DNA from 2 places in the Nonomuraea sp. NPDC050536 genome. Region 2 is predicted to be linked to the other one. Evidence: riboswitches for the same ligand, from Rfam matches in the RefSeq annotation. Region 2 holds a riboswitch; the other holds the start of a gene.
What was found. Region 2 has a riboswitch for glycine ahead of gcvP (aminomethyl-transferring glycine dehydrogenase). Riboswitches for the same ligand answer to the same signal wherever they lie in the genome.
Positions count from the first base shown of each region.

Region 1 (14,768 bases), on a different contig from region 2:
GGCCGGGCCCCGGCCATGGGTCAGGACTCGCCCGAGGTCAGGGCGGTGTACTCCTCGGCGGAGAGCAGGTCCTCCGGATCGCCCTCGACGCGCATGCGGAACATCCAGCCCTCGCCGTACGGGTCGTTGTTGACCAGGTCGGGCGTGTCCACCACGGCCTGGTTCACCTCGACGATCTCGCCGCCGACCGGGGCGTAGATCTCGCTGACGGACTTGGTCGACTCGACCTCGCCCACGGAGTCGCCCGCCTCGACGGTCGTGCCCGCCTCGGGGAGCTGCACGTACACGACGTCACCAAGGGCCTCAGCCGCGTAGGCGGTGACGCCCACGGTCACGGTGATGCCGTCGTCGAGTCCGGCCACCCACTCGTGTTCCTTGGTGTAGCTCAGCTCGTCAGGGATGTTGCTCAACTTACTTCCTCCTGTAGAAAGGCAGCTCGACCAGGTCCATAGGTTCCTGGCTGCCCCGGATGTCCACGGCCAGACCCTCTTGCACACCAGTGTCCACGTAGGCCATCGCGATGGGCTTGCCCAGGGTCTGGGAAGGCGCACCGCTGGTGACCTCGCCGACGACGGTGCCGTCCTTGGTGACCGGGTAACCGTGGCGCGGCACCCGGCGGCCCTGGGCGACCAGGCCGACCAGCCGACGCCTGGGCGGGGTTTCCTTGACCGCCTCCAGCGCCGCCCTGCCGACGAAGTCTCCGGGCTTGTCGAATTTCACCACTCGTCCCAGTCCCGCGTCGAACGGGGTCAGCTCCGTGTTCAGCTCGTTGCCGTACAGCGGCATGCCCGCCTCCAGCCTGAGCGTGTCCCTGGCCGACAGCCCCGCGGGGATCATCCCGTACGGTGTGCCGATGCGGGTGAGCGCCTCCCAGAGCGGGACGGCGTCCTGGTTGGCCACGAACAGCTCGAACCCGTCCTCACCGGTGTAACCGGTGCGCGCGATGAGCGCCTGCCGCCCGTCGACCACGCCGGGCAGGCCCGCGTAGTACTTGAGGTTCTCCAGGTCGGCGTCGGTGAGCTGGGACAGGATCTCCTGCGCCCTCGGGCCCTGGACGGCGATCAGCGCGTACTGGTCGGAGCGGTCCTCGACCGTGGCGTCGAAGTCCTTCGTCCGATTTACCAGTTCATCAGCGACTTTTTCGTAGTTGGAGGCGTTTGCCACCACCATGAACTCGTCGTCCTGGAGCCGGTAGACGATGAGGTCGTCGATCACCCCGCCCCCGGGATTGACGATCATGGTGTAGCGCGCCCGGCCCGGCGTCAGCGCGGACAGGTGGCCGACCAGCGCGTAGTCCAGCGCCAGCGCGGCCTGCGGGCCGGTCACGAAGATCTCGCCCATGTGCGACAGGTCGAAGAGCCCGGCCGCCTGGCGGACCGCGGTGTGCTCGGCGGACTCGCTGCCGTAGCGCAGCGGCATCAGCCAGCCGGCGAAGTCGGTGAGCGTGGCGCCGAGACTCTCGTGTACGTCTCGCAGCGGTGTCGGTCGGGACATGTCGTTTCGCACCTCAGGGCAGGGTCGGATGCCAGGATCCTCCCCCTCTGTCATCGTTGCCTGAGAGCTTCGCCCGGGTTTTGCCGGACTTTCACCTTCGGCGAGGCCTGTGACAGGCCTGCTTTCCAGAGGTCACCTCGCCCGTGCGGTCCTTTGCCTTGAGAGGTTCGCGGGGAGGGCTTGCTCCTTCAGGGGCCCTGACCGGGTGTCAGGACGCTCTCCCGCACGGCTTCGACGGTGTCCCCGCCAGCCTAGCGCGGATTCGGCCTGACAGCTCTAGGGCTTCTCTGGTACGGCAGGGCCGCCGCCACCGCCTCCCCCGGGACGGCCGCCCTCCCATGGTCAGGGGCGGCGGGTGGCGTGGGGGTCGCGGAGGTCGATCTCCTCGGTGAGGCGGTGGAGGGTGGGGGCGCCGATCCGGCCTTCCGCGTACTGGCGGTTGAGGCTGTCGCGCTGCGCCTTGGCCACCTCGCGCCGCAGTTCCGTGGAGTGGCCGTGGGCCTCGATGGTGACGACCTGGCGCTGGCCCCACACCTGGGTGGCGTCGTGTTCGGGCGCGACCTGGTCCAGGCGCCGCATCGCGGCCGAGGCGGCCACCCGCCTGGCCTGCGCCTCCTCCTCGGTCGGCGGCCGCGAAGGCCGGGCACGAGGTGAGGAGGGCGAGACCGACCGCGAGCCCCACCAGCGCCCCGCCGGCGATCGCCCCCGCGATCTGCAGGGCGGCATGCGGTACGGTCACCGGCCTGGACAGCTGCTCCAGCGCGATCGCGAACAGCACCACCGCGACGCCCTCGTTGACGAGGCTCTCGCCGCGCAGCAGCGTGGTGAGCCGCTCGGGAGCGCCCAGACGTTCGAGCGCGCGGGCCTCGGTCGGGGCGAGCGCGGCACCGAGCGCCAGCGCGGCCGCCCACGGCAGCTCCGGGAGCAGCAGGTGCGCGACCAGGCCGGCGACGGCGGCCGACAGCAGCGTGAGCCCGACGCCGAGCATCGCGATCGCGCCCCAGTCGGCGCGGGCCTCGCGCGGGGCGGAGCGTTCCGCGGCGTGCTGGTAGATCAGCGGCGGGATCAGGACGGTCAGCACGAACGCCGGATCCAGCCGGACCGAGGGCACGAACGGCAGCGCGCCGAGCAGCAGGCCGAGCAGGACCAGCAAGGGGGTGGGTGGTAGGCGGAGCCGCCTGCTGAGGTAGCGGGCGGCGACGATCGAGACGGCGACCACCCGCAGCGATGTAGAGCGGCGAGCCGGTCGGGAAAAGCAGCACGAGCTCGACGCTGGGTACGGCGTCGGGCTCGTGGTGCTGTCGAGTGTGCTACGACCGCTGCCATAAGGCGGGGACGTTGGGTGGCTCCCAGTCGGGTTGCGAGGTGTGCGCCTGCAGGCATCGGTACTGGACGCCGTTGTAGGTGACGGTCGCGCCGGTCGCGTAGGCGGTCCACGGCTGCCAGGTGGTGCCCTGGCCGCCGCTCACCGTCAGTGCGAAGGGCGCCGAGTGGCCGGGGTCGCCCAGGCCGATCGTGTAGGTGTTCGGCGTGACGCCGCTGGTGGTGGCGATGGTCACGGTGGACGACTGGCCCGCCGTGATCGTCTGCGGATTGAAGGTCACGCTCACACCGGAGGGTAAGTTCGTGGCCGACAGGGAGATGGTCTGTCCCTGCCCGGACGAGCTCAGCGTGGTGGTGGCCGACTGCCCGGGCTGGACCGTGGCCGAGGCCGGGTTCACCGAGACGGAGTAGTCGGGCGTGCCCGCGCCCACGGCCAGCTTCCACAGCACGTAGGCGGTGGCGTCGGTGTTGCGGTCCAGCGCCGTGACGTTGATGTTGGCCGGGTAGCTGTCACACGAGCTGTGGTAGCACCGGTCGAACGGCTGGCCCGCCGTACCGCCCCACTTGGCGACCTCCGCGGAGGTCTTGATGTAGTCGGCGCCCGCGGCGACGCCGCCCACCCTGACGCCGGCGTTCTTGAACGAGGCGTGGTCGCTGCGGCCGTCGCCCTCGTCCTCCGGCTCGGTCTGCAGGCCGAGCGTGCCGTAGTAGTCGTTGAACAGCCGCTGCAGCGCGGGATCGTCGTCGTAGACGAAGTAGCCGGCGTTGGGCGAGGCGACCATGTCGAAGTTGAGGTACACCTCCACGCCGCTCGCGCCGCCGCTCTGCACGTAGTAACGCGAGCCCACCATGCCCTGCTCTTCGGCTCCCCACCAGCCGAAGCGCACGTGCTTGGTGAGCGTGGGCCTGGTCGCGGCCAGGGTCAGCGCGATCTCGAGCAGGCTGGCCGAGCCGGATCCGTTGTCGTTGATGCCGGGCCCGGCCGAGACGCTGTCGAGGTGCGCGCCGAGCATCACGGTCTGGTTGGCGGGGCCGCCCGGCCAGTCGGCGATCAGGTTGCTGCCGCCGCTGAAGCTCTGCACGCGGGTGGTGAACCCGGCGGCGTCCAGCTTGCCCTTGACGTAGTTGATCGAGGCGGTGAAGCCGGACCGGCCCGAGGCCCGGTTTCCGCCGTTCTGCGAGGCGATCGTCTGCAGCTGGCTGAGGTGGGCCTGCACGTTCGCCACCGGGACGTCCGGTGGCGTGGACGGATCGGCGACGGGCGCGAGCGAGGTCGCCGCCAGCGCCAGCGCCGACGCGACGAGTTTGATTCTCATGAGTCCTCACACGAAAAGGGGGCGGCCGCCCCGGAGTGAACGGCCGCCCCAGCTCACGGGATTAGATCGGCTGCCAGAGCGCCGGTACGGCGGGCGGCGTCCAGTCCGGCTGGCTGGTGTGCGCCTGCAGGCACCGGTACTGCACGCCGTTGTAGGTGACGACCGCGCCGGTCGCGTAGGCGGTCCACGGCTGCCAGGTGGTCTGCGAGCTGCCGCTGACCGTCAGGCTGAACGTGGCCGTGTGGTCGGCGCCGGCCCCGTCGGCGTTCAGCCCGATCGGGTAGGTGTTCGGCGACACCGACGCGGTCGTGGTGAACGTGACGGTCGACGACTGGCCCGCGTTGATCGTCTGCGGGTTGAACGTCACCGTCACTCCGCTGGGCACGTTGGTGGCCGACAGCGTGATCTGCTGCGTCTGGCCCGCGGTCACCTGGGTGCTGATCGTCGCCGTGGCCGACTGCCCCGCCTGGACCGACGCCGAGGCCGGGCTGACGGTGAAGGAGTAGTCACTGCTCGGCTGCCCGATCTGCAGGGTGTAGTTCGCCTGGTGGGTGGCGTTCGCGCCGGTGGCGATCACCTGGATCGACTGCGTGCCGCTGCTGCCGGCCGAGGTGGTCAGCGTCAGCGTCGAGGTCTGGCCCGCCGTGATCGTCGGCGGGTTGAGCTGGGCCGTCACGCCCGCGGGCAGCGTGCCCGTGCTCAGCGTGATCTGTTGCGCCGAGCCGCTGGTCACCGTGGTCCTGACCGTGGTGGTCGCCGTGCCGCCCGGCTGGACGGTGCCGGAGGCCGGGTCGAGCGCCAGGCTGAAGTCGTTCTGCTGCGCGGTGCAGGTCGGCTCGCCCGACTGCGCGCCCACGCTCACACCGCTCCATGCCGCCTTCACCACGTTGAACTCGTTGCACCCGGAGAACAGCGACTTGGCCGCGTTCAGGGTGGCCACCCTGGCCTTGCCGTACGTCCACGGCAGGGTCTTGGTGTTGAGCGCGGCCAGGTAGATCTGGCCGGCCTTCTGGATGCCGATGCCGGTGATCGCCGCGCCGCCGTCACACCTGGTGCTCCCGTTGGTACCCTCTGCGACCAGGTAGAACCAGTGGTTCTGCGGGCCGGCCGCCGCGTGCACCTCGGTGCTCGGGATCGAGGAGCTGTAGCAGTTCGGGTCGCCGGTGGCCGACGGGTTCTGCATGTTCCTGATCGGGCCGTTGCCCGCCAGGTTGACCTCCTCGCCGACCAGGTAGTCGGGCGGGTCGAGGCTGGCCGGCTCGTTGACGTAGTGCTCGAGCAGGGCGCCGAAGATGTCGCCGGTCGACTCGTTGAGCCCGCCGGTCTCGTTGCCGCTGCCCGAGCCGCCGCCGCCGGAGAACTGGAAGACGCCGTGGCCGAACTCGTGCCCGACGACGTCCATCGAGGTCAGCTGCTGGCTACCGGCCTGGTTGTGGCCGAAGGTGGCGTACGAGCCGGTCCAGTAGGCGTTGACCTCGTTCAGCCCCACGTAGGCCGGGTAGCCGCCGCCTTGGCCGTTGATGCCGTTGCGGCCCAGCCAGTTCTTGAGCATGTCCCACTCGTGCTGGACGTCGAACAGCGCGTCCACGCACGCGGTCTCCAGGTTCGTGCCGCCGCCGTTGCCCCAGCTGTCGGTGGACTTGGTGTACGGCTGGCCGTTCTGCCCGCCGCACTGGATGCCGCTGCGGTTCGGGTCGCGCATGGTGTACGCGGGCGTGGTGTCGATCGTGACGGGGTTGCCGTTGTAGTAGCTGTTGCCGGTGCCCTCACGCACCTCGTCCCACTGGTCGATCACCTTGCCGGTCCCGGCGTCCACGTAGACGTGCAGCGTGCTCGGGTGGTCGGCGCCGGTGACGACGACCTCCCAGGCCAGGCGCGGCTTGGCGGTCGTGGCGTGGATCACCAGGGTGGGCGTGGCCACGGAGGCCACCTTGGCCAGGCGGGTCCTGGCCGTCACCGCCGCCCTCACGGCGGTGACGGCCGGCTTGGTGGAGACGTCGATCCTGCTCTGCTGGCCGGAGGCGACGGACTGCACGACCGCGCCGGAGGAGTCGGTGGCCACGACCACGTCGCCGCCGTAGACCGGCAGGCCCGCGTGGGTGCGGCCGTAGGTGAGGTACTGCAGGCCGCGCGGGCCCTCGATGCTGGAGGTGAGCGCGAAGGAGTCCTGGTCGGTGGCCTGTAACGCCGCCTTGTCGGCCTTTATCAGGTTCTGCGAGGTGGCGATCGCGTTATGACGGGGATCGGGGGATGGCGGGTCCACCGCCCTCGCCGCCCCGGCGCTCGTGGCGCCGGCGAGCGAGACGGTGGAGAGGGCCACCGCGAGCACGGCGGCAGCCCCCAGCCTGAGCTTGGGTTTCACTCTCTTGGCTCCTCAGGGGGTGTCGGAGTGGAGTCGATCCCAAGTCTTCACAGGCCGTGTAGAGGGCGGTACCCAACAACTTCCTATAACGTCACGCTATGGCCCTTCCGTGGCGCTTCAACCAGGCGCGATAGACGGGCGCCCGCATCGACTCCGCCCAGTACGTCTTGCGCACCGTCTCGACGAGATCGTCGGCCTGACCCCCGAACGGGCCCCGCGTCGTCCAGCCCAGCACGTGACGGAAGCGCAGCGGCGCGTCCTTCAGCGGGCGCAGCGTGACGCGCTCCCTGGCCGGCGCGGTGGCCTGGAACAGCCCTACGCAGCGGCCCTCGGAGATCAGGTCCAGAGCCACCTCGAGGTTGACGCCGTAGGCCAGGCGCGGCGCGAAGCCGCTTTCCGTGCAGGCCCCCCAAAAGTGCTCGCGCGGCCCCGACTCCAGCTGCGCCGGCTGCGCCCAGTCCTCCTCGGCCAGGTCGGCCAGCTCGACCTCCTCCCGCCCGGCCAGCGGGTGGTCCTGGGCCAGGCCGACGAACAGCGGCTCGATCGCGATCACCGCGTACGCGGCGCCCTGTGGCGGCGACAGCTCGTGGCCCGGGTAGTCGTCCAGCGTGGCCAATTCGATCCGCTCGGAGGCCAGCAGCCCGGGCAGCGCGTCCATGGTCTGCTCGGTGCGCAGCCTGATGTCGGCCTCGGGGAGCAGCCGGTGCAGGCTCTTGGCCACGTAGATCGCCAGCCGCGTGGGCGCGCACCCTACGCGGATCATGTCTCCGCTTGAATGCCTTTTCGCGTCGCGTTCCAGCTCGTCGAAGGCGGGCACCAGGCTTCTCGACCTGGCCAGCAGCCACTCGCCCAGCGGGGTCGGCGTCGCGCCGTCATGGCCTCTGTCGAACAGCGCGCCACCGAACTGCCGCTCGATGCGCCTGAGCTGGGCGGCCATCGCCGGTTGTGACATCCCCAGGGTCGCGGCGGCTCTGGAGATGCTCCCGCTGTCTGCTATCGCGCACAGCACCCTTAGGTGACGGACCTCGAGATCCACACCACAAGTTTAAAAGTAAAGAAGGTTTCCAGTAAGGCCCAAATTCAGCAGGCGGTGATCAAGGCTTTGAACAGGCGGTCGTCCGTGCCGACCTCCGGGTGCCACTGGACGGCGAGAGCGAAGGGGTGGTCGTCGACGTCCACGGCTTCGATGGTGCCGTCGTCGGCGTGGGCGCTGATCGTGAGGCCGTCCGCCAGGCGGTCGATGGCCTGGTGGTGGTAGTGGGAGGCGTCCACAGGGGCCTCGCCGAGAAGTTCCGCGAGGCGGGTTCCCGGGACCGGGCGCACGGGGAGGGAGCCGTACTTGCCGGGAGCGGGGGAGTGCAGGCCATGGCCGACGACGTCCGGGAGGTGCTGGTGCAGGGTGCCGCCGAGCGCCACGTTCAGCACCTGCATGCCACGGCAGATGCCGAGGAACGGCAGGCCGCGCCGGAGGGCGCCGTCCATCAGGGCAAGCTCGGCGTCATCCCGAAATTTCCGGATGTATCCGGTGGTATCCAGGGCGTTCTGGCCGTAGCGCGCGGGATCCATGTCGCCCCCGCCGGCCAGGATGAGCCCGTCGAGCCGGTCCACCAGGGAACCGGCCTCCCCGACGGGCGGGAGGACGACCGGCTGGCCGCCCGCCCGCACGACCTGGTCGACATAGGAGTGGGGGAGGAGGGACGTGGTCATCTCCCACACGGTGAAGCGCGCGGTCTCCACGTAGCACGAGATTCCGATGACCGGACGTGTCACGACTCTCCCCTCCCAGGCCTGCCGTACAAGAGATCTTCCTAGAGCGGCGTCACGTAGGCGCCCGAGATGCCGCCGTCGACGAGGAACTGCGACGCCGTGATGAAGCTGGCGTCGTCGCTGGCCAGGAAGGCGACCGCGGCGGCGATCTCCGTGGCCTCGGCGAAGCGGCCGACAGGGACGTGCACCAGGCGGCGCTGCGCCCGCTCGGGGTCCTTGGCGAACAGCTCCTGCAGCAGCGGCGTGTTGACCGGACCCGGGCACAGCGCGTTGACGCGGATGCCCTCGCGGGCGAACTGCACACCCAGCTCGCGCGACATGGCCAGCACGCCGCCCTTGGAGGCCGTGTAGGAGATCTGCGAGGTCGCCGAGCCCATCACCGCCACGAACGAGGCCGTGTTGATGATCGAGCCCTTGCCCTGGCGGCGCATGTACTCCAGCGCGTGCTTGCAGCACAGGTACACGCTGGTCAGGTTGACCTCCTGGACCCGGCGCCAGGCGTCGATCCCGGTCTCCAGGATCGAGTCGTCGTCCGGCGGGGAGATCCCGGCGTTGTTGAAGGCGATGTCCACGCTGCCGTAGGTGTCGTAGGCCGTCTGGTACATCCGGATGACGTCGTCCTCGTTGGTGACGTCCGCCTTGACGTAGATGCCGCCGACCTCGCCGGCCGCCTTGCCGCCCGCTTCCTCGTCGATGTCGACGCAGACGACCTTGGCGCCCTCCTCGGCGAAGCGCCGCGCCGTGGCCAGGCCGATCCCGCTGCCCGCACCGGTGATCACGGCGACGCGGTCCTGCAAACGCTGCATACTGCACTACTCCCAGGAAATGAAGACGTTCTTGGTCTCGGTGAAAGCGGACAGGGCGTCGGGTCCGAGCTCGCGGCCCAGCCCCGACTGCTTGAACCCGCCGAACGGCGTCCAGTAGCGGACCGACGAGTGCGAGTTCACGCTCAGCGCGCCCGATTCGACGGCCCGCGCCACGCGCAGCGCCCGGCCGACGTCGCGGGTCCAGATCGAGCCGCTCAGCCCGTACTGGGTGTCGTTGGCGATCTGTACGGCTTCCGCCTCGTCCTTGAACGGAACCACGGACATGACCGGCCCGAAGATCTCCTCGGTGAACGTCCGGTCGGTCAGCTCCGAGGTCAGGATCGTCGGCGGGAACCAGAACCCCTTGCCCTGCGGGCAGTCGCCCTGGAAGTACGGCGTGCCGTCCATGAACGACCGGACCCGCTCGCGCTGCTCGGCGCTGACCAGGGGCCCCATCTCGGTCTCGGTGGACAGCGGATCGCCCACCTTCACGCCCCTGGCCGCCTCCGTCAGGCGCTCCAGGAACTCCTCGTAGACGTCGGCCTGGACCAGCACCCGGGAGCGGGCGCAGCAGTCCTGCCCGGAGTTGTCGAAGACGGCGTACGGCGCGGTCCTGGCGGCCTTGTCGATGTCGGCGTCGTTGAAGACGATGTTGGCGGACTTGCCGCCCAGTTCGAGGGTGATCCGCTTGACCTGGGCCGCGGCCTTGGCCGCGATCTCCTTGCCCACCTCGGTGGAACCGGTGAACACGATCTTGGCCACGTCCGGGTGCTCGACCAGGCGGGCTCCCGCGACCTCCCCTGCCCCAGGCAGCACCTGGAGCACCCCCTCGGGGAGGCCCGCCGCCAGGGCCAGCTCGGCCAGCCTCAGCGCGGTCAGCGGGGTCCATTCGGCGGGCTTCACGATCACCGTGTTGCCCGCCGCGAGCGCCGGGGCGACGCCCCAGCTCGCGATCAGCATGGGGAAGTTCCACGGGACGATGACCCCGACCACGCCGAGCGGCTCCTGGAAGGTGACGTCGATGCCGCCCGCCACCGGGATCTGCTTGCCGTGGTTGCGCTCGGGCGCGCCCGCGTAGAAGTCGAACACGTCGCGGACGCTGCCGGCCTCCCAGCGCGCGTTGCCGATCGGGTGCCCGGAGTTGGTGACCTCCAGCAGGGCCAGTTCCTCGGCGTGCTCGCCGACCAGCGCCGCGAGCCTGCGCAGCAGCCTGGCCCGGTCGCCGGGGGCCACGTCGCGCCAGGTGGCGTAGGCCCGCCTGGCACGCTCCACGGCGCGGTCGACCTCGGCCGCGTCAGCCAGCTCGACGTCGGCGACCACGTCTTCGGTCGCCGGGTTGATGATCTTCACAGTCGTTCGAATCCTCTGTACATTTCCCAGTCCGTGACCGCCGCGTCGAAGGCGGTCAGCTCCACCTTGGCGTAGTTGGCGTAGTGCGCGACCACGTCGTCGCCGAACCTCTCGCGGGCCAGCTTCGACCCCTCGAACAGCGTCAGCGCGTCCCGCAGCGTGTGCGGCACCGTCTCGGCGCCCGAGGTGTAGGCGTTGCCGCCGAAGGCCTCCTCCAGCGGCAGCTCCTCGTCGATGCCGTACAGCCCGGCGGCGATGAGCGCCGAGACCGCGAGGTAGGGGTTCACGTCGCCGCCGGGCACGCGGTTCTCCACGCGCAGCGAGTGCCCGTGGCCGCCTACCAGGCGCAGCGAGCAGGTGCGGTTGTCCACTCCCCACTTTATTGCGGTCGGCGCGAAGCTTCCTGGCACGTACCGCTTGTAGGAGTTGATGTTCGGCGCGTAGAAGAGGGTGAATTCCTTCATGCAGGCCAGTTGCCCGGCGATGAAATGCTCGCCGAGCTTGGACAGGCCGTGCGGCCCGTCCCCTGCCATCACCGGGTCGCCATCCACAGATCGCACTGATATGTGGATATGGCAAGAATTTCCCTCGCGCTGGTTCGGCTTTGCCATGAAGGTGATCGACTTGCCCTCCAGGGCGGCGATCTCCTTGGCGCCGTTCTTGTAGATCGAGTGGTTGTCGCAGGTCTTGAGCGCCTCGTCGTAGCGGAAGGCGATCTCGTGCTGGCCCAGGTTGCACTCGCCCTTGGCCGACTCGACATAGAGCCCGGCGCCCTCCATGTCCAGCCTTATCCGGCGCAGCAGCGGCTCAATACGCGCGGTTCCGAGCAGCGAATAGTCGACGTTGTAAAGATTGGCGGGCGTCATATCGCGGTAGGCCCGCTTCCAGGCGTCCTCGTAGGAGTCCTCGTAAACCACGAACTCCAGCTCGGTCCCCACGAAGGCGCGCAATCCGCGCTCTTCCAGCCGGGCGATCTGCCTGCGCAGGATCTGCCGCGGGGACGGCGCCACGTCCTCGCCGTTCTCCCAGGTCAGGTCGGCCATCAGCATGACCGTGCCCTCCTGCCAGGGCACCCGGCGCAACGTGGACAGGTCCGGCTTCATCACGAAGTCGCCGTACCCGCGCTCCCAGGACGACATCGCGTAACCGTCCACGGTGTTCATGTCGACGTCCACCGCGAGCAGGTAGTTGCAGCCCTCCGAGCCGTGCTGGAGCACCTCTTCCACGAAGTAGCGCGCGGACAGCCGTTTGCCCTGCAATCTGCCCTGCATGTCGGCGATGGCCAGCAGTACGGTGTCGACGCGGCCTGCGGACACGTCGTCACGTAGTTCGTCTACGGACAGCAACCCCATGGACGCTCCGATCTGGCCTGACGCGCTTTCCCGTTAATTGGGCTAGTCTCAGACCATTGATGTGCATGGCGGGATCGGTTGTCAAGACCTGAGGACACGTTGGACGATTCTGGTGAAATGATGATGAACCCCCTGACGGTGCTCAGGCCCGTCCGGGCGGGCAACGCTTTCGAGGAGACCGTCGAGCGGCTCCTGCAGGCCATCAAGCTGGGTGTCGTCGGGCCCGGCCAGAAGCTTCCCCCGGAGCGCGAGCTGGCCGTCCAGCTCGGCATCAGCCGTGTCACGCTGCGCGAGGCGATCCGCGCCCTGCAGGAAGCCGGTTATCTCGACGTACGGCGCGGCCGCTACGGAGGCGCGTTCGTCACCTACACCCCGCCCGCGCCGGACACCGGGGTTCTGCGCCGCGTGGTGGCCGACATGGGCACCGCCGACCTGACCGACGCGCTCACCTTCCGCATGGCCGTCGAGTGCGGGGCGGCCCAGGTGCTGGCCTCGGCCAAGCTCAGCAACGGGCAGCGGGCGGCATTACAACGCCGCCTGGCGGACGTGGACGGGGCCGCGCCAGAGGACTACCGGCGCCTGGACACGGCCTTCCACCTGTCGATCGCCGAGCTGACAGGGTCGCCGCTGCTGGCCACGGCCTGTGCCGACGCGCGGCTGCGGGTCAGCGACCTGCTCAACGCCATCCCGATGCTGCAGGTCAACATCGACCACGCGGCCACCCAGCACCGTGCCATCGTGACCGCCATCCTCGCGGGCGACCCCGAGGCGGCCCGCAAGGCCGTGTCGGAGCACCTGGAAGGCACCGCAGCCTTGCTACGCGCCTTCCTGTCCTGACCCCGCGGGCCCCTCTTGTCCTGGGTCCACCGGCCCGCTCGCGGTGAACTCCTGGATGACGCCGTCCGGCCAGGTGATCGTGACGTGCCCGGCCACCGTCGCGGTGGGCAGCTCCGTCACGGGTTCGCGGGTGAGCGTGGCCACGCTCACGACCCAGCCGTCCTCCGCCACGCCCTCCAGTACCGGGACCGTGGCCGGGCTGCCGAAGGCCGTACCCGACGGGGCCTCGGCGGCCGACGCCGTGGCCCAGCCGTACAGGCCCTTCAGGGCGGAGGTGAGGTGGGCGCTCAGGACGACCGACGGGTCCCCGGTGATGGCGGCGGTGGCCTGGGGGAGCGCCCAGCCGGTCTGGCGGGCCCGGGAGCCGGGCGGGACGCGATGGATGCGCACCTCGACGGGGCCGCGTGCCACGCTGAGACTGTCGGCGCTGCCCGCCGAGCTCGCCCAGGCGGTGTCGCCCAGCGTGCCCGCGCCCCGCGGGGTGATCGTGCCGCGGGGCGTCCAGGCGCCGTCCTGGAGGATCGCCAGGTGGTTGTCGGGGACGTCGGCTGCCGTGGTGGGGCCCGTGCGGGTGGAGTAGGCGTAGCGGTCGTAGAGCGGGTCGCCCGGGTGGTGCTGACTGCCGTGGTTGAGCACGCGGGCGATGCCGCCCGTGTTCTGCACGACGAACCCGGGCTCGGGCAGCGCGACGACCCCTTCGGGGCCCGGCTCCTCCGTGGCCGTCCAGACGGGGTGATCGGCCGGCAGCAGCAGGCCGAGGAAGGCCTTGGAGGCCCAGTACGGCGAGGCGTAGCCGGAGTAGCCCTGCAGCGAGGGCTCGTGCGGGCCGTACCAGCCCAGGGTGAGCAGGCCCTCCGGCGAGAGCGCGTCGTGCTCGAGGAAGTGGCGCAGCACGCCGGAGGCGATCCGCCGGGTCTGGCCGGGCTTCAGCGGCGTGGCGTCGAGCAGCGCCCCGGCGAACAGCGAGGCCGCCGAGGCGAACCGGTAGGTGACCGACCGGCCCTGGTAGAGCATGCCGCCGCCGGAGTCGAACGTCAGGGCGTAACCGCGCAGGAACTTCCGCAACCGATCGCCGTACCGGCCGGGCGAGGCGTGGGTGAGGTGGGTGAGCAGGGCCGGGTAGAGGTGCATGGCCCAGCCGTTGTAGTGGTCGAAGGAGCGGTTGGCGCCGTCGGAGTACCAGCCGCCGCCCTGGTACCACGGCTCGATCCTGGCCAGGCCGCGCTCGACCACGTCCTGGTCGCCGAGGAACGCGCCGACCATCACCGTGAACAGCCACCAGTTGTTGTCCACCGGCTCGTGGCGCAGGGCGTCCGCCAGGTAGGCGGTCACGCCGTCGCGGACCGCCGGGTCCAGGCGGTCCCACAGGTGCTCGCGGGTGAGCCAGAGCGAGATCGCGATGGAGGCCGCCTCCACCATGGGCTGGCTGCGGTCGCGGATCGGCTGCCACACCTTCGGACCAGACTCCAGGCCGCGCGCGTACGGCTCGAGCAGCCGGACCGGTCCGCCGCCCGCGACGCGGAAGGCCGCCAGCAGGAACGTCCTGGCATACCCCTCGAGCCCGTCGCACCGCGAGACGCTCTCCCTGCCGCCCGGGAAGACGATCACGGATCCGTCCGCGGAGCGATACGGTTCCACCGCAGCCAGCAGCGCGTCGGCCACCGCCTCCCAGTGGGCGCGAGTCCAGCCGGTGTGCGGGCTGAGCGAACGATCCTCGGGCGGGAGGGAGATCATGCGCCGGACTCTAGCAGTCTGATCGTTCGAAAGCATCCGTTCACAAACGAAAGCGACCTCGCTAGAATCTGCGGTGTCTAGCCGAAGGAGCCCCCAGTGTTCGCCGAAGAACGTCACGAAGTGATCCTGCGCGAGGTGCGCGAGCGAGGATCGGTACGGCTGGCCGACCTCGTCGACCGGCTCGGGGTCTCCATGGTCACCCTGCGCCGCGACGTGGAGTTCCTGGCCGGGCGGGGCCTGGTCAACCGCGTCCACGGCGGCATCACACGGCCTGCCGTACTGCCTGATGTGATGTCGCAGGAGGCGCTGACGGTCGGGATGCTGGTGCCCTCGGCCACCTACTACTACCCGAACGTGATCAAGGGGGCCAGGCAGGAGGCCGAGCGGCTGGGGGCCAGGCTCGTGCTGGGCGTCTCGCGCTACGACG
Region 1 covers NZ_JBITHD010000017.1:223,005-237,772, reverse strand. Annotated here, with positions in the region: gene gcvH (glycine cleavage system protein GcvH) at 21-410, opposite strand; gene gcvT (glycine cleavage system aminomethyltransferase GcvT) at 412-1,494, opposite strand; glycine riboswitch at 1,631-1,728, opposite strand; gene ACIBHX_RS38270 (hypothetical protein) at 1,837-2,073, opposite strand; partial or broken gene ACIBHX_RS38265 (cation:proton antiporter) at 2,216-2,713, opposite strand; gene ACIBHX_RS38260 (M28 family peptidase) at 2,805-4,133, opposite strand; gene ACIBHX_RS38255 (M4 family metallopeptidase) at 4,195-6,495, opposite strand; gene ACIBHX_RS38250 (LysR family transcriptional regulator) at 6,587-7,531, opposite strand; gene ACIBHX_RS38245 (gamma-glutamyl-gamma-aminobutyrate hydrolase family protein) at 7,576-8,265, opposite strand; gene ACIBHX_RS38240 (3-oxoacyl-ACP reductase) at 8,304-9,068, opposite strand; gene ACIBHX_RS38235 (aldehyde dehydrogenase family protein) at 9,075-10,418, opposite strand; gene ACIBHX_RS38230 (glutamine synthetase family protein) at 10,415-11,770, opposite strand; gene ACIBHX_RS38225 (FadR/GntR family transcriptional regulator) at 11,888-12,607, shown strand; gene ACIBHX_RS38220 (DUF2264 domain-containing protein) at 12,587-14,341, opposite strand; gene ACIBHX_RS38215 (substrate-binding domain-containing protein) at 14,438-14,768, shown strand, end outside.
Region 1: it holds a riboswitch for glycine, as region 2 does, so the genes downstream of both, gcvT (glycine cleavage system aminomethyltransferase GcvT) here and gcvP (aminomethyl-transferring glycine dehydrogenase) in region 2, are expected to answer to the same signal.

Region 2 (14,768 bases):
CCGTCGCGCGGCGCCCCGCCTTGACCTTTCTCGCTGATCAGCGTAAGTTGCGGCATTCGCAAACTTGAAGAGCGAAGCGAGGCGCGCCAAAGCACCGTTGCCGCGTCTTCGCGGTAGGAGGCCGAGCCGATCGATGCCGAGCGTCTACTGCACGCAGTGCGGGCACGCCAACCCCGAGGATGCCCGTTTCTGTTCCCGGTGTGGTTCACCGCTGACCAGGTCCGAGGTCGCGGGGGACACGACGTCGACGATCTCCGTCGCGGGAATCGAGGCATACGAGGCTGAGACGGGGGACATGCTCCTGGCGGAGCGGGCTCTGGTCGAGCAGTTGCCGCCCGGCGCGGCGTTGCTGACCGTGACCAGGGGCCCCAACCAGGGCAGCCGCTTCCGGCTCGACAAGGAGCTGACGACCACCGGGCGCCACCCGGAGAGCGACATCTTCCTGGACGACATCACCGTCTCCCGACGCCACGTGGAGTTCTACCGTCACCCCGGCGGCGTGTTCTCCGTGCGCGACGTGGGCAGCCTCAACGGCACCTACGTCAACAGGGAGCGCATCGAGGAGGTCGGACTGCACTCCGGCGACGAGGTGCAGATCGGCAAGTTCCGCCTCCTGTTCCTGCAGCGGAGCAACGCCCAGGCATGAGTGCTCAGGCGGCGCGCTCGCACATGAGCATCGGGGAGGTGCTCGCCCTGCTCCAAGGCGAGTTCCCCGACGTCACCATCTCCAAGATCCGATTCCTGGAGGGTGAGGGGCTCATCGAGCCTGAGCGCAGCCCGTCCGGCTACCGCAAGTTCACCCACCTGCACGTGGAGCAGCTGCGCTTCATCCTGACCGAGCAGCGCGACCACTATCTGCCGCTGCGGGTGATCAAGGACAAGATGGCCGAGTCGTTCGGCCGCCCGCACGCCGTACAGCAGGCCATGGAGATCCGCCTCAGCCGCGAGGAGTTGCTCGAGGCGGCGGGGCTCGACGAGGAGACACTCGCCGAGCTGGAGGACTACGGCCTGCTGGAGGCCAAGGCCCGCCGCTACGACGAGGAGGCGCTGAAGATCGCCCGCAGCGTCGGCGCCCTGGCGCGGTTCGGCCTGCACCCGCGCCATCTGCGCGCCGTCAAGGCCGCCGCCGAGCGCGAGACCGGCCTGGTCGAGCAGACCGTGGCCCCGATTCTGAAACGCCGCGCCCCCGGCGCCATCGGCGAAGCCGACGAAGTGGCCAGGGAACTGTCGGGCCTGCTGCTCGACCTGCACGCCGCGCTCGTGCGAACGGGCGTCGGGAGCGTTCTGGGCCGATGAGGCGGCGGGACCCCGCACGGTGTTACGTTGAAATGCAGAAGAACCGGGTCACATGGCCAGTCGGGAGCAGCCCGTGTTGCAGATGGAGGTCGTGGGTGTTCGCGTAGAGATGCCCACAAATCAACCAATCGTTCTGCTGAAGGAGGCACACGGGGAGCGGTTCCTGCCCATCTGGATCGGTATGACCGAGGCGACCGCGATCGCGCTCGCTCAAGCCGAGGAGCCACCTCCGCGGCCCCTGACGCATGATCTGTTCAGAGACGTTCTCAGCGCGCTCGGCGTAGGCCTGCGCGCCGTCAACATCGTCGCCCTGCGCGACGGCATCTTCTTCGCCGACCTGGTCTTCTCCAACGGGGTCGAGGTCAGCGCCAGGCCGTCGGACTCCATCGCGCTTGCACTCCGCACCGGTGCGCGCATCTTCGCCAGCGAGGAGGTCGTCCAGGAGGCCGGAGTGGTCATCCCTGACGACCAGGAGGAAGAGGTGGAGAAGTTCAAGGAGTTCCTTGACACGATCACTCCAGAAGACTTTGGCAGGGCGGGGTAGGTATTTCAGTGCATTTACGCTTCACGACGCGCCGGGCGGGATCGTTGACTGTGCATGGTCACGGTCCTACGGTGCAAGTGAAACCCGTGGTCGCGCATTACAAACCCCCAGATCAGGCCACGGGATGAGAGAAAGCCGGAGGTCCGCGTGGCGGTCAGCAGCGGCGAGGGAAAGACGGCCGGCCAGGAAGATCCGGTGCGGCGTGAGAGTGCGCGGCAGCGTGCCGGAGAGCAGGGCCTGCTCTTCGACGAGCAGCCTGCGACACTGCCCGATGACATCGGATACCGCGGCCCGACGGCCTGCGCGGCGGCCGGCATCACCTACAGGCAGCTGGACTACTGGGCGCGCACCGGCCTGGTCGAGCCCACGATAAGAGCCGCCCAGGGCTCCGGCTCGCAACGCCTGTACAGCTTCAGGGACATCCTGGTGCTCAAGGTGGTCAAGCGCCTGCTCGACACCGGGGTCTCGCTCCAGCAGATCCGCACCGCCGTCCAGCACCTGCGCGATCGCGGGGTGGGAGACCTCGCGCAGATCACGCTCATGAGCGACGGCGTCAGCGTCTACGAGTGCACCTCGGCCGACGAGGTGATAGACCTGCTCCAGGGCGGCCAGGGCGTGTTCGGCATCGCGCTCGGCAGGGTCTGGCGCGAGGTCGAGGGATCCCTCGCGGAGCTGCCGGGGGAACGGGCGGCGGTCGAGGACGACGTCCCGGCCGACCATCCCGCTGACGAACTCGCGCGCCGCCGGCGCGCCCGGCGCATAGGGTAGAGGCACAAATGCCACGACCTGCGATGGACCGGTTAACACGGTTCATCGTAGTAATCTAGGAACATAACGGCTGACGACCCCGTGCGGGAGAGTCCCCGGCCGCAACCGGGGCGCCGAAGGAGCAACCCTCCCCGGAATCTCTCAGGCATCCCGTACCGCTCGGGCGAGGCAACTCTGGAAAGCGGGCGCGTCCGCCAGACGTGTCTCACCGACGGTGCAAGCCCCTCACATGGGTGAAGCTCTCAGGTCCCGATGACAGAGGGGGAGAACCGTCCGCGCGCCGGTCTCCACTGCCTCGGGAGTCATCATGACCGATTTGACAGCACCGCCGTTCGCCACCAGGCACATCGGCCCCAACGCCGACGAGCAACAGCGCATGCTCGAGGCCGTCGGCTTCGAGACCGTCGCGGACCTGGTAGCGGTGGCCGTGCCCGAGGCCATCAGGGCCAAGGACCGACTCAAACTGCCCGCCGCCGCCAGTGAGACCGAGGCGATCACCGAGCTGCGTGCCCTGGCCGGCCGCAACCGGGTCATGACCTCCATGATCGGCCTGGGCTACCACGACACGATCACCCCCGCGGTCATCCGCCGCAACCTGCTGGAGAACCCGGGCTGGTACACCGCCTACACGCCCTACCAGCCGGAGATCTCGCAGGGCCGCCTGGAGGCGCTGCTCAACTTCCAGACCGTCGTCTCCGACCTCACGGGCCTGGACGTCGCCGGCGCCTCCCTGCTGGACGAGGGTACGGCCGCCGCCGAGGCGATGACGCTGGCGCACCGGGCCGGCAAGTCCAAGAGCGACGTGTTCGTCGTGGACGCCGACGCCCTGCCGCAGACCAAGGCCGTGCTGGCCACCCGCGCCGAGCCGCTGGGCATCGAGCTGGTCTACTCCGACCTCGAGGGCGAGCTGCCCGAGTGCTTCGCCGTGCTCGTGCAGTACCCGGGCGCCTCCGGCCGGGTCAGGGACTTCCGCCGCATCGCCGAGCAGGCGCACGCCGCCGGCGCGCTGGTCGTGGCCGCCGCCGACCTGCTCGCGCTGACCCTGCTGGCCACGCCGGGCGAGCTCGGCGCCGACATCGCGATCGGCTCCTCCCAGCGCTTCGGCGTGCCGTTCGGCTTCGGCGGCCCGCACGCCGCCTACATGTCGGTACGCGAGGGCCTGCAGCGCCAGCTGCCCGGCCGTCTGGTCGGCGTCTCCCTCGACGCCGACGGCGCGCCCGCCTACCGGCTGGCCCTGCAGACCCGCGAGCAGCACATCCGCCGCGAGAAGGCCACCAGCAACATCTGCACCGCCCAGGTCCTGCTGGCCAACATCGCCGGCATGTACGCCGTCTACCACGGGCCCGACGGGCTGCGCCGCATCGCCCGCCGTACTCACCGCATGGCCGTGACGCTGGCCGCTGCCCTGCGCGCGGGCAAGGTCGAGGTCGCGCACGGCGAGTTCTTCGACACCGTGCTGGCCCGCGTGCCCGGCAGGGCCGCCGAGGTCGTGGCCGGCGCCGCCGAGCGCGGCATCAACCTGTGGCGGGTCGACGACGACCACGTGTCGATCTCCTGCGACGAGAAGACCGAGCTCGCCCACCTGGAGCAGGTCGCCGCCGCCTTCGGCGTGGCCGTCTCCCTGACGGACCTGGCCGAGCAGGACGCGCTGCCGGCCTCGCTGGCGCGCGAGTCGGACTTCCTGACCCACCCGGTCTTCCACACCCACCACTCCGAGACCGCGATGCTGCGCTACCTGCGCAAGCTGCAGGACAAGGACATCGCGCTCGACCGGTCGATGATCCCGCTCGGCTCCTGCACGATGAAGCTGAACGCCACCACGGAGATGGAGCCCATCACCTGGCCGGAGTTCGCCTCGATCCACCCGTTCGCGCCCGAGGAGCAGACCGCCGGCTACCGCGAGCTGATCGAGACGCTGGAGGACTGGCTGGCCGAGGTCACCGGCTACGACGCGGTCTCCATCCAGCCCAACGCCGGCTCGCAGGGCGAGTTCGCCGGGCTGCTGGCCATCCGCGCCTACCACCAGGCCAGCGGCCATGGCGAGCGTGACATCTGCCTCATCCCGTCCAGCGCGCACGGCACCAACGCCGCCAGCGCCGTCATGGCCGGCCTCCGGGTCGTGGTCGTGGCCTGCGACGACGAGGGCAACGTGGACCTCGCCGACCTCGACGCCAAGATCGCCAAGCACCGTGACACGCTCGCCGCGATCATGGTGACCTACCCGTCGACGCACGGCGTCTACGAGGAGAGCATCACCGAGGTCTGCGCCAAGGTGCACGAGGCCGGCGGCCAGGTCTACGTCGACGGCGCCAACCTCAACGCGCTGGTCGGCCTGGCCAAGCCGGGCGAGTTCGGCGCCGACGTCTCCCACCTGAACCTGCACAAGACCTTCTGCATCCCGCACGGCGGCGGCGGTCCCGGCGTCGGGCCGGTCGCGGTGCGGGCGCACCTGGCCGCGTTCCTGCCCGGGCGGGGCACCGGTTCCGTCTCGGCCGCGCCGTACGGGTCCGCGGGGATCCTGCCGATCTCGTGGGCCTACGTCCGGATGATGGGCAGCGACGGGCTGACCGCGGCGACCGAGCAGGCGATCCTGTCGGCCAACTACCTGGCCCGCAGGCTCGCCCCGCACTTCCCGGTCCTGTACACCGGGCGTGGCGGGCTGGTCGCCCACGAGTGCATCATCGACCTGCGCCAGATCACCAAGGAGACCGGCGTCACCGTGGACGACGTGGCCAAGCGCCTCATCGACTACGGCTTCCACGCGCCCACGATGTCCTTCCCCGTGGCGGGCACGCTGATGATCGAGCCCACCGAGAGCGAGGACCTGGACGAGCTCGACCGGTTCGCCGACGCGATGATCGCCGTCAGGGGCGAGATCGCCAAGGTCGGGTCGGGGCAGTACGACCGGACGGACAATCCGCTGCGCAACGCCCCGCACACGGCCGAGTCGGTCACCGCCGACGAGTGGACCCACCCCTACACCCGCACCGAGGCCGCCTACCCGGTGGCGTCGCTGCGCGACGGCAAGTACTGGGTCCCGGTCCGCCGCATCGACCAGGCCTACGGCGACCGCAACCTGGTCTGCGCGTGCCCTCCTCTGGAGGCCTACGAAGACTAGGACCAGAAAGGTCTGCGCGTGCACTGTGTCCTACAACACTGGAGGCCTACGAAGACTAGGACCAGAAACGTCTGCGCGTGCACTGTGTCCTACAACACTGGAGGCCTACGAAGACTAGGACCAGAAAGGTCTGCGCGTGCACTGTGTCCTACAACACTGGAGGCCTACGAGGACTGACCAGTACCGTGGTTGTGACGACGGGTTGACTTTGCAGGGAGGTCTCCCGGGTTGGCGCGCGACGACGTGGTGGGCGACCTGATCAAAGGGCAGGTCTGCCTGTTAGGCGGCCTACTGGTGTGCATGGTCGTCCTGCCCTCGTGCGTGACCGGCAACTGCGGGATGAGTGACTTCGGCGTCCACTGGCGCACGATCGTGCCCTACGCGATCGGCCTGGTGGGCGCCGGTCTGTTCACCCGGCGGGGGCTGCGAGCCGCCGCGCCCGTGCTGCCCGCGCCGCGACTCGTCCGCCTGGCGGGAGACTCCTTCGCGCTGCTGCTGGTGGGCGTCCTGCTCACCCCCTACACGCTGGGGGAGGGCGTCCACTGGGTGCACCGCACGTTCGGCGCCGCGCTGTTCCTGTTCCAGCTGATCCTGGCCATCCGGCTGGTCGTGTGGGACGCGGGCGAGTTCCTCGCGGTCGTCCTGGTGTCGCTGCAGTTCCTCAGCGGCGTCGTGTCCGGCCTCTACGTGCTGTCCGACTCGGGACACCTGGTGCTCAGCCAGGCGGTGTTCCAGGCCGCCTTCGGCCTGGTGATGATCAGGACGGTGCGCCGGCTGTGGATCCGCGACAAACCGCCCAGCCCTTCACGGCCAAGTCGGCAGACATGATCGCGGGAAGTCGTTAGAGTCGGGCCGATGACGTCCTCAGAGCTGGAGTCTCCACCCCTCGACACCGCCCGCCATCTCGCCGAGCAGGGCGACCTCGAGGGCGCGGCGGCCATACTGATCGAGCTGGCCGCCGACCCCGACGGCCCCGACAGGGCGCAGGCGGCGGTGGGTCTGGCCGTGGTGCTGGAGGAGCGGGGCGACCTGGAGGGCGCCAGGGCCGCGGCCCGCACCGCGCTGGCCACCGGCCACCCCGAGTACGCCTCCCAGGCCGCCTGCCACCTGGCTCGCGGCTTCGAACGCGAGGGCCGCGCCGAGCAGGCCAGGGCCGCCTGGCAGGCCGTGATCGGCGTCGGCACCGACGCCTACCTGCCGCTCGCGCACCTCGCGCTGGCCAGGCTCGCCATGCAGGCCGACGACGCCGACGAGGCGGAACGCGAGCTCGGCGAGGTCGTCACCGGCGACGACCCGGTGCTGGCCGCCCGCGCCGCCCAGCACCTGGCCGACCTGGCGCTCGACCGGGGCGATCCCGCTGACGCGGCCGAGGTCCTGCTCGCGGCCCTGGAGACGGCGCCGGAGGAGGAGGCGCCGCGGCTGCGGGTGCAGCTCGGCATCGCGCACCTGGAGCTGGCCTGCGCCGAGCTGGCCACCGCGGTCGAGGAGGGCGGCGACCCGGGGACCACGGCGCTGGCGATCGAGCTGCTGGCCCGCACGCTGCCCCTGCGCGGGCGCGCGGACGACGCCGACCACGTGTGGTCCTACGGCCTCAACCACCCAGACCCTTCCGTCGCCGACGAGGTCCGCCTCCGCTACGCCCGCTAGCGCCGCCTGTCCGGCTGGGCCGCTCTTGTACGGCTGGGCCACTCTTCACGTTTTGTACGGCTGAGCCGCCGCTAACGGCCGCCTGCCGTACTTCGGCCGCGGGCCCGCGGGCGGCGCTTCCGGCGAGTCGGTGACACTCACCCACCGTCACGGCGCCTCGTAATCCAGGCACCACGGTCCCCACTACCTCCGCCACCGCGTCCCCGGTGATCTGGTCACCACGGTCCCTGCTGCTTCCGCCACCGCGTCCCCCGGTGATCCGGGCGCCACGGCCCACCTGGCCCGCCGTACATTGCGCCGGACGAGCGCCGCACCACGCCTCGCCGACCCCGGCGCGGGAATGCACCCGTGGAGGAGCCGCTTGTGCCGCGCAGGGGGCTGATATGCGGGTTAGGTGCGGGGCTGGAGGGCGAAGGTTAGCGAGCCGGCGAGGAGGACGGCGCCGGAGATGACGCCGCTGACGAAGGGGATCCAGGTGAGGGCTGAGGCGGCGGCCATGGCGAAGCCCGCGACGCCGAGGACGGTGAGCGTGACGCCGGTGACGAGGATGCTGCGCTGCCGCCAGACCGGGGCGAGCGCCATGAAGTGGACGCCGACCACGAAGGCGATCCAGGCCACGTTCACCTGCTCGGGCACCCCGAGCGCACGCATCAGCCACATCCCGCCGAACAGCAGCACGACCTCACCGGCCACCACCCACCGGTAGCCCACCCCGAAGAACGGCGCCGAAGGGACATTGTCGGGCGCCGCGGCGGCACCCGGCCTGGCCGCGCGGAACCACAGCCCGATCACGACTGCCAGCGCGATCCCGGCCAGCACCCGCAGCACAATCCCGGCGGTAGCTCCCAACGGGGCATGAGCATTCACAAAAACGAAAATCGCCCCGAAGACGGCGCCGATCAACAAACCAGTCATGCGTTGCATGATCCGCGATCCTACAAGGAATCGACTCCCACCCTGGCCGCCAGCCGTTCACGCAGCTCCGCGGCCGACCCGATGCACCTTGAGTCGCTCGCGCGCCCGGTCCACCGCCCGCCCGCAGGTGCGCTGACCGGATCGGCGAAGGAGGCAGGCACCTCCTGGTCGAGCAAGTCGCTCACGTCCGTCAGCGTGAAGCCCGGCGACACCAGGACCCGCCCGGGACCGGGGATGGGTGTGGGGAGGCTTTCCAGGCGGAAGTGCCTCGGGGCAAGGGATTCCAGGGCCCGCTCGGTCGTCGGGGGTGACTCACCGGTGCGCGATGGCCGCGGCGCCTGCCACGTTGATGGCCACGATCGCCACCAGCGCCACCAGCAGGCCGATGAACCCGGCGTTGGCGGCGGCGATGCCGACCAGCGGCACGCCCAGGGCCATCGAACCCAGCGCCAGCACCACCATGTGGCCCGCGCCGCTCCTGGCCTTGGCAGGTGGCGGGGGAGGGGAGTAGGGGGCGTAGGGGCTGGGGGCGTGGCCGTGCAGCTCGCTCTGGACGCGGGCGGCGATCGTCGCGTCCAGGCGCTCGACGAACGACTCGACGAGTGCGGCTTCGTAGTCGGGCCCCAGATCACGGCGTGCGTGCAGCGTCGCCTGAAGATCCTCCCGTAGGGGGCGCATGTCTGCCATGACGCTAATCCTCCCCGGCAGATGGCCCGCCGTCATCCGACCTGAGAGCCATGCGCGACTCCTCCCCAGGTACGGTGCTGCCATGGAGGTCATGACGCCGCGGGGTCCCGCCGTGGTCGAGGTGGACGAGCCGGAGCGGGCCCGCCTGCTGCTCGTGCTGACCCACGGCTCGGCTGGTGGGGTCGACGCGCCGGACCTGCTGGCCGTGCGCGACGCCGCGCTCGAGCGGGGGGCCGTGGTGGCCAGGGTCATGCAGGCGTTCAGGATCGCCGGGGCCCGTGCGCCCGGCTCGCCCGATCGGCAGGACGAGGCGTGGGCCGCCGTGCTGTCGGAGCTGCGGCCGCGCTGGCCGGACCTGCCTCTGGTGCAGGGCGGGCGGAGCAACGGGGCTCGGGTGGCCTGCCGTACGGCCAAGAGGGTCGGTGCGGCGGCCGTGGTCGCGCTCGCGTTTCCCCTGCACCCGCCGGGCAAACCGGAACGTTCCAGAGCAGACGAGCTGCGCGGCGCCGGGGTGGACGTGCTGGTGGTGAACGGGGATCGAGACCCGTTCGGCGTGCCGGATCCTGTGGACGCGGCGCGGCTCGTGATCATGCCAGGGGAAGGCCATGACCTGAAAAAGGATCCCGCCCGAGTGGGCGAGGTGGTGGCGGAGTGGATCTTCCACTACGCGCTGTGAGGAAGCCCCCGATTTCGGCCGATCAGGCCGCGCCGACCAGCGGGTCGGGACGGTGCGGTGCGATCACCGTGCCGCTGGGCAGGAGCTCCCCGGTGTCCTCGAAGAGGACGACGCCGTTGCAGAGAAGGCTCCACCCCTGCTCAGGGTGGCTGGCGAGGGTACGTGCAGCCTCGCGGTCAGGGGCCTCCGCAGACGGACAGACCGGGTCGTGCGGGCACATCGGCGTGCCTCCGATATCTCGTGAGTGCGCTCGGGTTGTCGTTTCAGCAAGTGTGCGACGTATGTCACACGTTCCGACATAGTCCATTAGGACTGTTAGAGGAGGATGCCGGAGGCATGTGACTCACGACACAGAGTGCCTTATGCAGGATAACGGTCCAAGCTCGACACGCCCACTAGGTTTGCAAGCCCTTGAGCAAAGCTTCCAGGCCCCGCTCGAAGTCCGCGTCCGCCCGCGCGTCGCGCCTGGTCCACTCGTCCACCTCCGGATCCGCCCAGCCCGACTGCTGCACCTCCACCGCGACGCTGCCGAAGACGAACGCCCGCAGCGCCCGCACGGCCTCCGTCGCGCCGGCCAGGCCGCCGTCGCTCAGCTGCTCGATCTGCTCGCCGATCGCGATGGCCGTGCCGCCCTTCGGCGGCTTGGTCAGCGCCAGCGCCAGCACGCCCGGATGCTCCCTGAGCAGTTCGCGGGAGGTCCGCGCCCACGCCTTGGCCGTGTCCTGCCAGGTGGCGGCCTGCTCGGCGTGGACCGCGGTGACGTGCTCGGCCAGCGCGTCCATCAGCGCCTCCTTGCCGCGGGGCAGGTGATGGTAGATGGCCATCGCCTCCACCTGCAGCGCGTCGCCGAGCCTGCGCATGGTCAGGCGGCGCAGGCCCTGGCTGTCGGCGATGTGCAGCGCGGCCTCGATGATGCGCTCCCTGGTCAGAGGTACGGGGGGTCGCTTGGCTGGCATGCTTACGAATCTACTATGTAAAGGGCCTGGGGACGGCGCCATCCGGCGTGTGTCGTACGCTTAGCCCTGGCTACGAGTGAAAGGCAGAGTGTCGATGGCGTTTTTCCGTCCGCGGGTGAGCCGCGAGGCCGAGGTCCGCTACCACGCGGACCTGGAGATCTCCAAGAGCTTCCCGGCGCTGCTCGACAAGGCCCGCGAGGCCGAGCACGTGCTCGGCGAGCTGCGCGCGGGCGAGGCCGACGAGCTGGAGCTGCGGGCGGCGGGGCTGGTCTTCGACAAGGCCCTCACCGAGGCGCTGCGGGCGGCCGAGTCCGGTCAGCGGGCCACGTTCGGCGTCAAGGCCTACGACGACCGCATCGCCCGCCGCAAGGCCAAGGCGACCCCGCCCGGCGCGGCCTGGACCAGGGAGGTCGATCGGCTGCGCACGGCGCGCGAGGAGAACCGCCTCTGGGGGATCCCGCGCGTCCCGCGCCCGGTGCCCGCGGTCCGATAGACAGCAGTACGGCGAGCCGGTACAAAACCGGCTCGCCGTACTTTTCTGTCTGGCCGGCACACCGCCTCCCTCGCGGGATGCCGGCCCGGCGGTCTAGCTCGCCCAGTCCAGCAGCGGGCGGGTGTTGCTGGGGTGGCGCAGCTTGGACAGCGATTCCTTCTCCAGCTGCCTGATGCGCTCGCGGGTCAGGCCGAGGTGCTTGCCGATCTCGTCGAGCGTGTGCGGCTTGCCGTCCACCAGGCCGAAGCGCAGCGCCATGATCTTCGATTCCCGCGGAGAGAGGTTGTTGAGCACGCCGCGCAGCTGGTCGCCCAGCAGCTGACGGTCGACGATCTCCGAGGCCTCGGGCGAGTCGACGTCCTCGATGAGGTCGCCGATCGTGGTCTCGCCGTCCTCGCCGATCGTGGCGTTCAGCGAGATCGGCTGGCGGCTGGTGCGCAGCAGCTCCTCGATCTGGTCCGGTGTCTTGTCCAGCTCGAACGCCAGCTCCTCCGGCGTGGGCTCGCGACCCAGCCGCTGGTGCATGTCACGCTCGATCCGCGACAGCTTGGACAGCATCTCCAGCACGTGCACCGGGAGCCGGATCGTGCGGGCCGAGTCGGCGAAGCCGCGCTGGATGGCCTGCCTGATCCACCACATGGCGTAGGTGGAGAACTTGAAACCCTTGGTGTAGTCGAACTTCTCGACGGCGCGGATCAGGCCCAGGTTGCCCTCCTGGACCACGTCCAGCAGCGACATGCCCCGGTCGGTGTACTTCTTGGCCACCGACACCACCAGCCGGAGGTTGGCCTCCAGCATGTGGTCCTTGGCGTCCTTGCCGTCCTGGACCACCATCTCCAGGCCCTCGCGCACGGCCGGGTCGGTCTCGGACTCCAGCTTGTACTCCGCGTACAGGCCGGCCTCGATCCTGCGGGCCAGGTCGACCTCCTGGGCGGCGGTCAGCAGCGTCCGGCGCCCGATCGACTTCAGGTAGGTGTGGACGGAGTCGCCCATGACGGACTGGTTGTCGTCCAGGTCGAGCGGCTCCTCCTCCAGGTCGTCGGCGTCCTGGAGCACGATCGCGTCCGGCTCCTCGACCTCGGCCCCGGCCTCGGGCTCCGGCTCCTTCTTTGGCTTCGCCGTGCGCTTGGCGGTAGTCTTCGTGGCGGCGGTCGCCTTCTTGCGGGGGGCAGCGGCCCTCTGCTTGGCGAGACTGGGCTCGTTCTCTGCGGCCAGGCTTACGCCGGCCTCGGTCAGCTCACGCAGCATGGACCGGCCGTCCGCAGGACTGATTCCGGCCTCGGCGAATGCCTCGCGAAGCTCCGCCAAAGACAGGTGACCCTGGGATCGCCCTCGGGCGAGCAGCTGTTCGAGGGTCGCGGGTGGGGTCGCCACGGCGGTTCGGGGCATGAGGACACCTCCTCCAAACGGAGTCGAAGCGATCAGGCAGGTTGTGGTGGGGCGGCTGTGGCCGCGCAGCGCACCAGTATCAATAACGTCAATCGCCGCCATTTGTTCCCGCGGGCATGAAAAAGGGGCGGACCGCCCAAAGCGGCGATGCGCCCCTGGAGTTCCTAGTTGCCCTGACGCACCTCTGGCATCGGCATGGGCTGGGCGTCTTCCATCCGCTTGTCGGTCCAGTACTGGATGACCTTCTGCGGGTCGTCGTTCACCTCATGCGACACGACGATGTCGTCATCCTTCTTGGCGATCGTGGGCGGGTCGGTCTGCGGCGTCTCGGTCCTCGGGGCCACGGTCTCGGGCAGCGCCGGCGGGACCTGCTGCGGCTGGCGGTTGTCCACCACTGCTCTGGTCTCCTGTCCCTTCTCGAGCCTGCCCGCCGTGGCGGCGGCCGCGACCGTGGTGCCGCCGACGACGACGACGCCGATCACCGCCGCGGATGCCCACAACTTGCGGGTCTGGTTCATGAAGGCTCCCTCCTTGCCGTCCCCAATATGACGCATCCGGGTGACATCAGGTTCCTGCCCAGACGCTGGCGTTATGGCTCCCGATACAGCATTGATTCGGCTTCTACCCCGCGCGAGGGGTGGTCAGAGGGTGGTGCGGAGGGTGAGGTAGTCGGGCTTGCCGTTCGGGAGGAGGGGAAGGCGGGGGAGCAGGCGCAGGGCGCGGGGGGCCGCGTAGGGCGGCAGGCGGTCGTGGCAGTAGGCGCGGAGCTGGGCGAGCGTCGGCGGGCGCGTCGCGTCGGCGGGGACGACGACCGCGGTGACGAGTTCGCCCCACTCGGGGTCGGGGTGGCCGACGACGGCGACGTCGGAGACCTCCGGGTGGCGGGCCAGGACGGCGGCCACTGCGGCGGCGACGACCTTCTCACCGCCGGTGTTGATGACGTCGTCCACCCGACCGAGCACCCGCAGCCGGCCGCCGGTCAGCTCGCCCAGGTCGGAGGTGGTGAACCAGCCGCCCTCCAGCGGCGCGGACGCGAAGCGGTAGCCGGAGAACAGCACGGGCCCGGCGATCAGGATCCGCCCGTCCTCCGCAATCTTGAGATCTACATTGTAAAGGGGCTGGCCGTTGTACACGCACCCGCCGCTGGTCTCGCTCATGCCGTACGAGGTCACCACCCGGGCGCCGAGGTCGCGGGCCTCATCGACCAGCCCCGGCCGGGGCGCCGCCCCGCCGAGCAGGATCGTGCGGAACACCGACAGATCGGCTCCCAGCTCGACCAGCCGGTGCAGCTGCGTGGGCACCATCGACAGGTGCTCCGCGCCCGACTCCAGCACCTGCGACGGGTCGAAGCGCTCGTGGATGATCGGCTCGGTCTCGCTCAGCAGCGACCTGACCAGCACCTGGAGCCCCGACACGTGCGAGGGCGGCAGGCAGCACAGCCACCGCTCGCCCTTGGAGGCCTCCAGTCGGCGCAGCGAGGCCGCCGCCGAGGCGCGCAGCGCGGTGGCGGACAACTGCACCCCCTTGGGCGCGCCGGTGCTGCCGCTGGTCGCGATCACGACGGCGACGTCTGCGGGGACGCCGATCCCGTCGGCCTGCCGTACGCCGTTGACATGCGTCGGGCGCAGCGCCGCCAGCGCCGCGTCCGCGTGGTCGGAGGGGAGGGGAAGGATCGCGGGTCCGTCGCCGGCGAGGGCGTCTCGGATCGCGGCGAACAGCTCGGGACCGGGCCGCCCGACGAGGGCCTGCAACGGTCGATCCGGGTGCGACGGGTTCCTCCTCATGCTCGTAAGGTTAGTGGCGACAGTTCGGACATGAGTGCGGGGAGGGTCGTGACGCATTCTCCCGTGGTCTTCCGGATTCCGATGCGCACCCGGTTCAGGGGACAGACCGCCAGAGAAGGGGTGCTGCTGCGCGGTCCCGCCGGGTGGGGCGAGTTCTCGCCGTTCCCCGAGTACGGTCCGCGCGAGTGCGCGCGCTGGCTGGCCGCCGCCCGCGAGGCCGCCTTCGAGGGCTGGCCCGCGCCGGTGCGGGAGTGGGTGCCGGTCAACGCGACGATCCCGGCCGTGGGCCCCGAACAGGCCTTTGAGCTGGTACGGCAGGCCGCCTGCGAGACCGCCAAGGTCAAGGTCGCCGAGCGCGGCCAGAGCTTCGCCGAGGACGTGGCGCGCGTGGAGGCCGTCAGGGACGCGCTCGGGCCCGCCGGCAAGCTGCGCGTGGACGCCAACGGGGCGTGGAGCGTCGAGCAGGCCGTGCGGCGGCTGAAGGAATTGGACCGT
Region 2 covers NZ_JBITHD010000004.1:322,891-337,658, reverse strand. Annotated here, with positions in the region: gene ACIBHX_RS14765 (FHA domain-containing protein) at 134-646, shown strand; gene ACIBHX_RS14760 (MerR family transcriptional regulator) at 643-1,296, shown strand; gene ACIBHX_RS14755 (bifunctional nuclease family protein) at 1,370-1,840, shown strand; gene ACIBHX_RS14750 (MerR family transcriptional regulator) at 1,988-2,608, shown strand; glycine riboswitch at 2,683-2,776, shown strand; gene gcvP (aminomethyl-transferring glycine dehydrogenase) at 2,916-5,726, shown strand; gene ACIBHX_RS14740 (hypothetical protein) at 5,955-6,554, shown strand; gene ACIBHX_RS14735 (tol-pal system YbgF family protein) at 6,582-7,373, shown strand; gene ACIBHX_RS14730 (hypothetical protein) at 7,764-8,201, opposite strand; gene ACIBHX_RS14725 (hypothetical protein) at 8,309-8,473, opposite strand; gene ACIBHX_RS14720 (hypothetical protein) at 8,601-8,975, opposite strand; gene ACIBHX_RS14715 (alpha/beta family hydrolase) at 9,058-9,651, shown strand; gene ACIBHX_RS14710 (DUF5999 family protein) at 9,674-9,871, opposite strand; gene ACIBHX_RS14705 (TetR family transcriptional regulator) at 10,047-10,607, opposite strand; gene ACIBHX_RS14700 (hypothetical protein) at 10,702-11,100, shown strand; gene ACIBHX_RS14695 (sigma-70 family RNA polymerase sigma factor) at 11,194-12,489, opposite strand; gene ACIBHX_RS14690 (hypothetical protein) at 12,654-13,007, opposite strand; gene ACIBHX_RS14685 (AMP-binding protein) at 13,131-14,273, opposite strand; gene ACIBHX_RS14680 (o-succinylbenzoate synthase) at 14,304-14,768, shown strand, end outside.